DNA from 3 places in the Halomonas sp. 3A7M genome. Region 3 is predicted to be linked to each of the others. Evidence: predicted binding sites of a transcription regulator. Region 3 holds the regulator's gene; each other region holds the start of a gene.
The links. The regulator sigma-54, encoded in region 3, starts transcription at its own class of promoters, with help from an activator protein. The targets are predictions, from matches to a motif close to TGGCACNNNNNTTGCTNT.

Region 1 (3,144 bases), on a different contig from region 3:
GATCACAATGGCCAGCTTGCGGCGCTGGCTATGATGGAAGAAGCCAGCAGCCAGCTAGCGCTCCAGCTTGATAAATTGATGGAACATGCTGTTTATGAGGTTCCCCTTTCAAATGGGCGCCCTTCACCATTAGCAGATTCACCTTGATAGCGTGCTGTACGCCTGCCTAGCAGGCGTACACATATCACGCTCTTTTATGCCATGCTGAGTGGGTTACTGCGCTTTTAATCACTCACTCAGCAGGGAAAGCAATGTCGCAGATCAAAAAGCTAGATCTCGCTTTACAGGGCGGTGGAGCCCACGGTGCTTATACATGGGGAGTCATCGATCGCCTACTTGAAGATGACCGTATCGACATAGAGGGCATCAGCGGCACAAGCGCTGGCGCAATGAATGGCGTGGTCATGGCAGATGCCCTCACCCGCGGTAATAAAGAGACAGCTCGCCAAGCGTTACACCAGTTTTGGAAAGCGGTTAGTCGAGCAGGGATGGCGAGCCCAATTCGCCGCTCACCACTTGATGTGCTTACCGGAAACTGGTCTCTCGATCATTCACCGGGCTATGTGGCTATGGACCTTTTAAGCCGCCTGGTATCCCCCTACCAACTGAACCCTCTCAATATTAATCCATTGCGTGACATTGTCGCTGAACATATTGATTTCGAACGTGTAAGACGTTGTGAGCAGCTTAAGCTATTTGTGACCGCCACTAACGTTCGCACCGGAAAGCAGCGCGTTTTTCGCCGCGAAGAGATGAGTGTGGATGCGGTGATGGCCTCTGCTTGCCTGCCATTTGTATTTCAAGCCGTTGAGATAGAGGGTGAAGCGTACTGGGATGGCGGTTATATGGGTAACCCAGCACTGTTCCCTTTAATGGAAGAGTGCAGCGCCCGCGACATTCTATTGGTGCAGATTAACCCCATCAGCAGAGAAGAAATACCCACATCTGCCTCAGCCATAATGAATCGACTAAACGAAATTACCTTTAATTCCGCCCTGATTAAAGAAATACGCATGATTGCAGTGCTTAAGCGCACACTGGATGAACAGGGTATCGAAAACTGCTATCAGCAAGCTCTGTTCCACCGTATCAGTGGCGAACAGGCGCTAGAGGACCTCTCGGTATCGAGCAAAATGAACTCAGAGTGGGCATTTCTATGTTACCTGTTTGAACAAGGGCGCGATGCCGCCGAGCGCTGGCTAGAAACTCACTTTGAGTCGATAGGTGAACGCTCAACACTGGATATTGACGCTGTTTATTTGCACGAATAATCAGCACTGACGTGCCGCACGCCTTTGCTGCAGATGCGCCACCTTGGTGCATTACCCGCTTGCCGCAACGCTCCACCTATCAAAAAAATAAACATAAGAAACTGATTTTAAAATTAAAACAATCTTATGGCGAACTACTTGCTTAACTCTTACTGAATGATGGTAGGCGTGGACCAGGCCCAACGGGTACGAGTGCGTCGAACCTGCCCTTCAATGGCGAAGGCATGTTCTCGTTAACAACATAGCGCCTTTCCAAGCGCCATGTTTTGACCCACTCGTATCGTGCTCTGTGAGGCCATCCATGGACATTCGCAATAAAGCTAACCGCATTCGGCTATTAAACTTCTCTACCCCTCAAATGCGCGCGTTCCACTTCTCCTGGTTCGCGTTCCATATCTGTTTTTTTGGTTGGTTTGGCATCGCGCCACTGATGGCGGTGGTCCGTGAAGACTTATCACTCACCCAAACGCAAATCGGCAATACCATTATTGCCTCGGTTGCTATTACCGTTATTGTCCGCCTGCTCATTGGCGTACTGTGCGATAAAATTGGGCCTCGTAAAACCTATACCGGTTTGTTAATGCTGGGCGCTGTGCCCGTTATGGGCATAGGTTTTGCCAATAGCTTTGAGACCTTCTTACTCGCTCGGCTGGCCATCGGCGCCATCGGTGCATCCTTTGTGATCACCCAATATCACACCACGATGATGTTTGCGCCGAATGTCGTTGGCACCGCCAATGCGACCAGTGCTGGCTGGGGAAACTTGGGCGGCGGTACGACGCAAATCCTGATGCCGTTGATCTTCTCAGGTCTACTAATGCTTGGCGTTAGTGAAACGCTAGGGTGGCGCTTGGCAATGGTGGTGCCTGGTGTCGTACTGTTTTTTACTGGGATTGGCTATTGGCTGTTTACCCAAGATGCTCCCGATGGCAACTTTAGCGACCTGCGCGCCCGCGGCGAACTACCCGAAGCCACAGGTGAAAATAGCGCTGTACACAGCTTTCTGACCGCAGCAAAAGATATTCGCGTATGGGCGCTGTTTATTGTTTACGGGCTCTGCTTTGGCGTCGAACTAACCATCAATAATATTGCCGCTATTTACTTCTTCGACAAATTTGATCTGACCCTGGCGACCGCTGGTTTAATCGCTGGTTTATTTGGCCTAATGAATATTTTTGCCCGTACCCTTGGCGGCGTCTTTTCAGACCTGTTCGCCAAACAAGGTGGTTTAAAAGGTCGAGTCCGCTGGCTGTTTATCGCCTTAGTATGTGAAGGAATAGCGCTCATTGCCTTCTCACAAATGCACGTCTTAAGCCTCGCAATCGGCATCATGCTGGTCTTTAGCCTGTTTGTTCAAATGGCCGAAGGAGCAACATTTGGCGTGGTGCCCTTTATCAATAAAAAAGCACTCGGTGCTGTTGCCGGTATCGTGGGGGCGGGTGGAAATGTCGGTGCCGTATCCGCCGCCTTTCTGTTCCGGAGTGAAAGTCTTGGTTATCAGCAAGGGCTTTTTTACCTGGGCATTACCGTATTAGTGCTTGCTTCTTGTGTACTGGTAGTACGTTTCAGCGATGCCACAGAAGCTGAAGAAGCAACTGCCTATCGTGATGCGGTTGGCAACGATACGAACGCAGGCGCACTCTCGCTGCGTTAGCACTCACTTCCCCCTCTGGATGCTTTATCCGCGATGATGTTTTACGACATGTTTTCGCGGCACATATCGCAACAGAGGGGAATTCATCTCAGGCGGGGAGTAAAAGGAAACCACTATGTCTACAGCCCAACAACTACTCTTAACCGCCCTTCGGTGCGATATCGATAGCCTGCACCATTTAGCCACCACCTCAGAGATCGTTGGCGACATTAGCGGTTT
Region 2 (3,144 bases), on a different contig from region 3:
GGTATTGGCTTATTCGTGTTGAATAGTATGGTTAACACTATGACGGCGGGGGCAGTGCTATTGGGCAAGCATTTGAGCGTTTAACCAACAGGAGATCCTAAGCCATAAGAGACGTTAAGTATCCGTATGCGAGTTGGGAGGTGGCCGGTAGGGTTTGTTACTCCTTGATGGCGAGTCTCGGGTAAGCCCTGATGTTTCCAGGCTGAAGGTTTGTAAACGGGTAGGGCAGGCATAAAGGCGCTGTAGTAAATCAGCAAGCGCTGCTTCATCTAGCTCTGGGTCTAAGCCCCCCAACCGTTCTAGCCACGTGCGCCTGATGGCGATGTAGGGAGGAACAGCGACGCCTGCGCCTAAAAAGCACTGGAGTAAGCGTTCGGATAAGCGGGGTGGTTCGCTGCCAATCAAAAGAGCATCCAGCGTGTACGTGTCTAGCTGGGGATAAAGTAAACACCATAGTTTGGCTGTTAGCGCCCGTTGCTGCATTGCAATCAGCAACCAATCAGCTTGGCTGAGATATGCGGCTTGATTGATCCTTGCGCCCAGTGGCTGGGAAGGGGTAACAAGAAAGTGCGCGCGGTAGCGTTGCTCAATGTCCGGCACGCGCGGATCGGCGGTGGCGCTGGTCACGATAATGGGAAGTGTGTGGTCTGCAAAGCCTGTTTGGCGAATAGCGCGCAGGTGACGTGGTAAAAGGGCACCTGTGACTGACGCATCAACAATAAAGCAGACCGTGCCCATGTGAGTGGCTTCCTGTGTTGTGAAACCTGTTTGTTATTAAATCTATCTGTTTGTAATCAATTGTAGGTGTGAGTTTCTTTTGGTATCAAGCTAAAGTTCACAGTGATGAGGAAAATAATAGATGCTTGATATGCACCATGTTGGTGCTTGCGGGTCTCTGGTTGGTCTTTATTGGTGCGTTTTTCTGAGCTAGGTGGCTTTTTAGGGCTAAGTTCGTTCTTTCGCAGAGCATTATGCTACATGAAGAAGCGCAGTATTTTATTTTTTATCTTTTATAAAACAAATGCTTGTTGTTTTTTTATGCCATATTGGTGCAGAGTTGGCATGTTCCGTGCTTGGTATTAGGCAGCGGCTAGCGGGTCGTAGGCAGATGCCTCTCGGCGTGCTACAACGATAGCCGGTTTGTTTAATAACTCTTTTATCGGTAGCTTACTGTCACAAGCTTAAGCCACGTTCATACCGGAGGACACTATGTCAGCCAAGACTCTCGCGCTAATCGAAGAACATGATGTTAAATGGGTAGATCTGCGTTTCACCGACACGCGCGGTAAAGAGCAGCACGTCACCGTACCGGCACGGGACGTGGACGAAGAGTTTTTTGAAAATGGTCAGATGTTCGATGGTTCCTCTATCGAGGGCTGGAAAGGCATCAACGAATCCGACATGATTCTTCGTCCTGAAGATGGCACTGGTTTCCTCGACCCCTTCACCGAAGACGCTACCCTGATCCTGCGTTGCGATATCATCGAGCCTGCCACTATGCAGGGCTATGACCGTGACCCGCGTTCTATTGCCAAGCGCGCAGAAGCTTACCTGCAGTCCACCGGCCTGGGCGACACCGCCTTCTTTGGCCCTGAGCCTGAGTTCTTCATTTTCGACGAAGTCCATTGGAAATCTGACATTCAGGGTTCCATGTACAAAATCACCTCTGATGAAGGTGCTTGGGCGACCAGTAATCAGGTAGAAGGTGGCAACTTGGGGCACCGCCCGCGCGTTAAAGGCGGCTACTTCCCGGTTCCCCCGGTTGATAGTTTCCATGACATGCGTGGTGCAATGTGTAACACCCTGGAAGCGATTGGCCAGACCGTTGAGGTTCACCACCACGAGGTTGCTAACGCGGGTCAGAACGAAATCGGCGTTAAATTCAACACGCTGGTGAAGAAAGCTGACGAAGTTCAGGAAATGAAATACGTGATCCACAACGTGGCTCACGCTTACGGCAAAACTGCTACGTTCATGCCGAAGCCGCTGGTAGGCGACAACGGGTCTGGTATGCACGTACACCAGTCGTTCTGGAAAGATGGCCAGAACCAGTTCGCGGGTGACGAGTACGCTGGGCTTTCCGAAATGGCGCTTTACTACATTGGCGGTGTGATCAAACACGCTCGTGCTCTGAACGCCTTCACGAACGCGTCTACTAACTCGTACAAGCGTTTGGTGCCAGGCTTTGAAGCGCCGGTTATGTTGGCTTATAGCGCTCGTAACCGTTCTGCCTCTATCCGTATTCCGTATACCGCCAGCCCGAAAGGTAAGCGTGTTGAAACACGTTTCCCTGACCCGACTGCTAACCCCTACCTGGCGTTCGCGGCGCTGCTGATGGCGGGTATCGACGGTATTAAGAATAAGATTCATCCTGGCGATGCCATGGATAAGAACTTGTACGACCTGCCGCCAGAAGAAGGTAAGTCAGTACCGACCGTTGCCAACAGCCTGGACCAAGCGTTGGAAGCACTCGATGCAGACCGCGCGTTCTTGACCGAAGGTGGCGTGTTTACTGATGATATGATCGATGCATACATCGACCTCAAGATGGAAGAAGTGGAGCGCATTCGCATGACCACTCACCCGATTGAGTTCGATATGTACTACAGCTGTTAAGAGCGATTGCTAAGCACAGCAGCTAGTATCACTCCCTCGGGTGTGACTGGCCTAAAACCCCGCTTCGGCGGGGTTTTTTTATACCACTGAATAGTGAGACGAAGAGGTCTGTTTGCAAGGGGAGAACGCTGTCTGCGGCGCCGCACTGATGCGGTGAGTATTTTTATTGATGATGAGTCATGCGCACTATAATGGTGCAATAAGTGACAGGCTGACCGCTCGGACTGCGCTATAACGGCTCGCTACATCCCCGCCCCCTGCTCATTAGCCGTGCAAGTGGCCAATTGGCGCGCTTTTTGCAGTTTCTCTTTCATACGCTCGATAACGCTATTTTTTACAGCGACGCTTCAGGATACGCCATGTACCAGCGCTTACTTGAACACCTCACCACTGCAGTCTTACTGCTAGACGGTGAACTCCGTGTTCGTTGGATGAACCCGGCAGCGGAAGCGTTGCTAGCGGTGAGTTTTAGCCGTGTGCAGGGCATTAGTTTAGACACTCTGTTAGGGGGCGATGAGAGTATTGATG
Region 3 (3,144 bases):
AAGAACTCGATCGTAGCGCCCGGGAGCAGCGCCTTGAGTCGCTACTGGAAGATTTTCACATCACGCACATTCGTGACAACTTCGGCATGAGTCTTTCGGGCGGAGAGCGTAGACGTGTTGAGATCGCACGCTCCCTCGCGACAGAGCCTGCCTTTATTCTGCTTGATGAGCCGTTTGCCGGCGTTGACCCGATCTCAGTGGGTGATATTAAAACGATCATTCGAGCCCTCAAAAAACGCCATATCGGCGTACTAATCACTGATCATAACGTCAGGGAAACACTAGATATTTGCGATATTGCCTACATTGTAGGTGACGGTCATATCATCGCCAGTGGCCCCCCTCAGGAAATTCTCAACAACCAGCGGGTAAGAGACGTTTATTTGGGGGCTGATTTCCGCCTGTAAACAGCCACCTGCAAAAAAAATAGTAGTGGTGGCATAGTTATTGCACTTGCACCAAGCCATAACTCGCACTAGGGTGGAGCTTTCTGATTAACGAGTGGTTCTCAGATGGTCATGAAAGCTTCTCTTCAATTGCGTATCGGTACACAGCTGACCATGACACCTCAGCTGCAGCAGGCCATCGCCCTGTTACAGCTATCAACGCTGGACCTCCGTCAAGAAATTCAGCAAGCACTTGATGCCAATCCAATGCTTGAGCAGGAAGATGAGTTCGGCGAACAGGCCGTTAGTGAACCCCAGGAAGTTGAATGGTCCGAAAGCATTCCTAACGAACTCTCAACTGACAGTGACTGGTCAGACACTTATCAAGACCTAGGTAGCCATGGTGCCAGCAGCGAGGGGCCTGACTTTGAGCGTCAAGCCGCTGGTCAAAGTTTGCATGGCCACTTACTTTGGCAACTCGCCATGACAGATTTTTCACCACGCGACCATGCCATTGCTGAAAGCCTCATCGATGCACTGGATGCCAACGGCTACCTAACTCAACCTCTCAATGACATTCGCGAAGGACTTAAAGCCCAAGGGCATGAAGGCCTTAGCCAGCGTGAAGTTGAAACAACCTTGCTGCGCCTTCAACAGTTTGAGCCCACCGGTGTATTTGCTCGCGACCTGCGGGAGTGCTTAATGCTGCAGCTCGCCTCACTACCCGAAGATACACCGCTGCTGATGCCTGCCAAGCGCTTAGTGCGTCAATTTCTTGAAGCGCTCGGTAAAGATGATGTGCGTTTGCTAAAGCGGCGGTTAAGTCTAGATGATGAGCAGCTTGATGACGTAATCCGCTTGATCCGCAGCCTGGACCCTCGCCCCGGGAGCGCCTTTGGCGACACAGATGACAGCTACGTAACGCCAGATTTAGTCGTCCGCCATGACCACGAAGGATGGCACCTGGAGCTAAACCCAGAGGCACTGCCGCGCTTGCGCATTCAACCTGACTACGCAAGCCTCATCAAACGGGCTGACAAGAGCCAAGATAACCAATTTTTAAAAGAGCATCTCCAGGAAGCGCGCTGGCTCATCAAGAGCCTTTCAAGTCGAAATGATACGCTACTGCGGGTGGGCCGAGAAATCATAGCTCGCCAGATAGGCTTTCTGGAACACGGTGAAGAAGCCATGAAACCGCTGATCTTAGCCGATATCGCAGACGCCGTTGAAATGCATGAATCTACTATTTCCAGGGTCACCACCCAGAAATATATCCATACCCCGCGCGGTGTGTTCGAACTCAAATACTTCTTTTCCAGCCAAGTAAGTGGCCAGGACGGCGGCGACAGTCACTCCAGCACCGCCATCCGGGCTCGAATCAAAAAACTGGTGCAAGATGAACCGCCCGGCAAACCGCTCTCAGACAGCCGCCTCGTGGCGCTATTGGAAGAGGGTGGCATTAATGTAGCAAGGCGAACGGTGGCCAAATATCGTGAATCAATGGGTATTCCCTCTTCAAGCGAGCGCCGCCGTTTACGCTAATAAAACAGTGCTAACGAGACAAAGTCTGTCTAGGGGCTTTGCAATAGCGCAAAAAGGGTTACAATCGAAGAACAGTCCGATGGATAAGGAGCACGTCAATGCAAGTAAATATCACTGGTCATCACGTAGATCTGACTGACGCCTTGCGTGACTATGTAAATGAGAAGCTGGAACGCGTTGAGCGCCATTATGACAATATCACCACCGTACAAGTGACCTTATCTGTTGAAAAGGAGCGTCAGCAAGCTGCCTGCACCCTGCATGCTGCAGGTGCCGATCTACACGCAGAAGCATTAGACAATGATATGTATGCTGCGATTGATGCACTAGCGGACAAAATTGACCGTCAACTCGTTAAACACAAGGAAAAAGCACAAGCTCGCGCCCAAGGCGCTGGCGTGCGTTAACTCAATGACGTTGGAAACCATACTTCCCCCGGAGCGCGTGCTGTATGACGTCCCCGGGGGCAGCAAAAAAAGGGTGCTGGAATTTTTCAGCACCTTTATTGCGCAAAACACGCCAAGCCTAGATAGCCAAGAAGTCTTCAGCCGCCTGATTGGTCGTGAGCGTTTGGGTAGCACTGGAATAGGCAACGGCGTTGCCATTCCTCACGCCCGTAGCCCTCACTGCAGCTCGCCTATCGCTGGTTTTTTAAAGTTAGCCGAGCCTGTAGATTTCGATGCTATTGATGGCGATCCCGTCGACCTTGTTTTCGTACTTTTAGTACCCGAAGAGGCGGACGACACGCACTTAGCCTTATTAGGGCAAGTGGCGTCTATCATGAACAGCGTTGACACACGTCAGCAGCTTCGTAGAACGGCTAGCCAACGTGAGCTATTGGACCTTATAACAGCAAAAATTCGTGAACAACCTGTTACTTAAATAGTCCACCGCTAGACACTGCCTACGTTTACCTCCATTTTTATTGGCATGCCAAGAGAAACTCTATGCAATTGGTGATCATTAGCGGCCGTTCAGGGTCCGGTAAATCTATCGCCTTACAAGCGTTAGAAGATCTTGGCTATTGTGCCATCGATAACTTGCCCGCCATGCTACTCGGCTCCCTGGTGGATGAGCTTCGTGAGCAAGGGGCACGCCCCCAATTAGCGGTAAGTATCGATGCGCGCAATTTACCTGCTGCACTAAAGCAACTGCCAAAAATGCTTGAATCTTTGCGTCAGAAAAGCATTCACTTCCAGGTTATCTATCTAACCAC

Region 1: INT19_RS15415 (NarK family nitrate/nitrite MFS transporter) is a predicted target of sigma-54. The motif match lies at 1,399-1,416, and genes of this name have one in related genera.
Region 2: glnA (glutamate--ammonia ligase) is a predicted target of sigma-54. The motif match lies at 1,059-1,076, and genes of this name have one in related genera.

What each region holds. Positions count from the first base shown of each region.
Region 1 covers NZ_JABUZD010000164.1:40,365-43,508, forward strand. The annotation lists gene INT19_RS15405 (CZB domain-containing protein) at 1-147, shown strand, start outside; gene INT19_RS15410 (patatin-like phospholipase family protein) at 252-1,271, shown strand; gene INT19_RS15415 (NarK family nitrate/nitrite MFS transporter) at 1,573-2,925, shown strand; gene INT19_RS15420 (nitrate- and nitrite sensing domain-containing protein) at 3,041-3,144, shown strand, end outside.
Region 2 covers NZ_JABUZD010000155.1:24,278-27,421, reverse strand. The annotation lists gene INT19_RS13725 (hypothetical protein) at 115-738, opposite strand; gene glnA (glutamate--ammonia ligase) at 1,210-2,616, shown strand; gene glnL (nitrogen regulation protein NR(II)) at 2,976-3,144, shown strand, end outside.
Region 3 covers NZ_JABUZD010000162.1:129,104-132,247, reverse strand. The annotation lists gene lptB (LPS export ABC transporter ATP-binding protein) at 1-407, shown strand, start outside; gene INT19_RS14465 (RNA polymerase factor sigma-54) at 513-1,928, shown strand; gene hpf (ribosome hibernation-promoting factor, HPF/YfiA family) at 2,027-2,335, shown strand; gene INT19_RS14455 (PTS sugar transporter subunit IIA) at 2,340-2,810, shown strand; gene rapZ (RNase adapter RapZ) at 2,876-3,144, shown strand, end outside.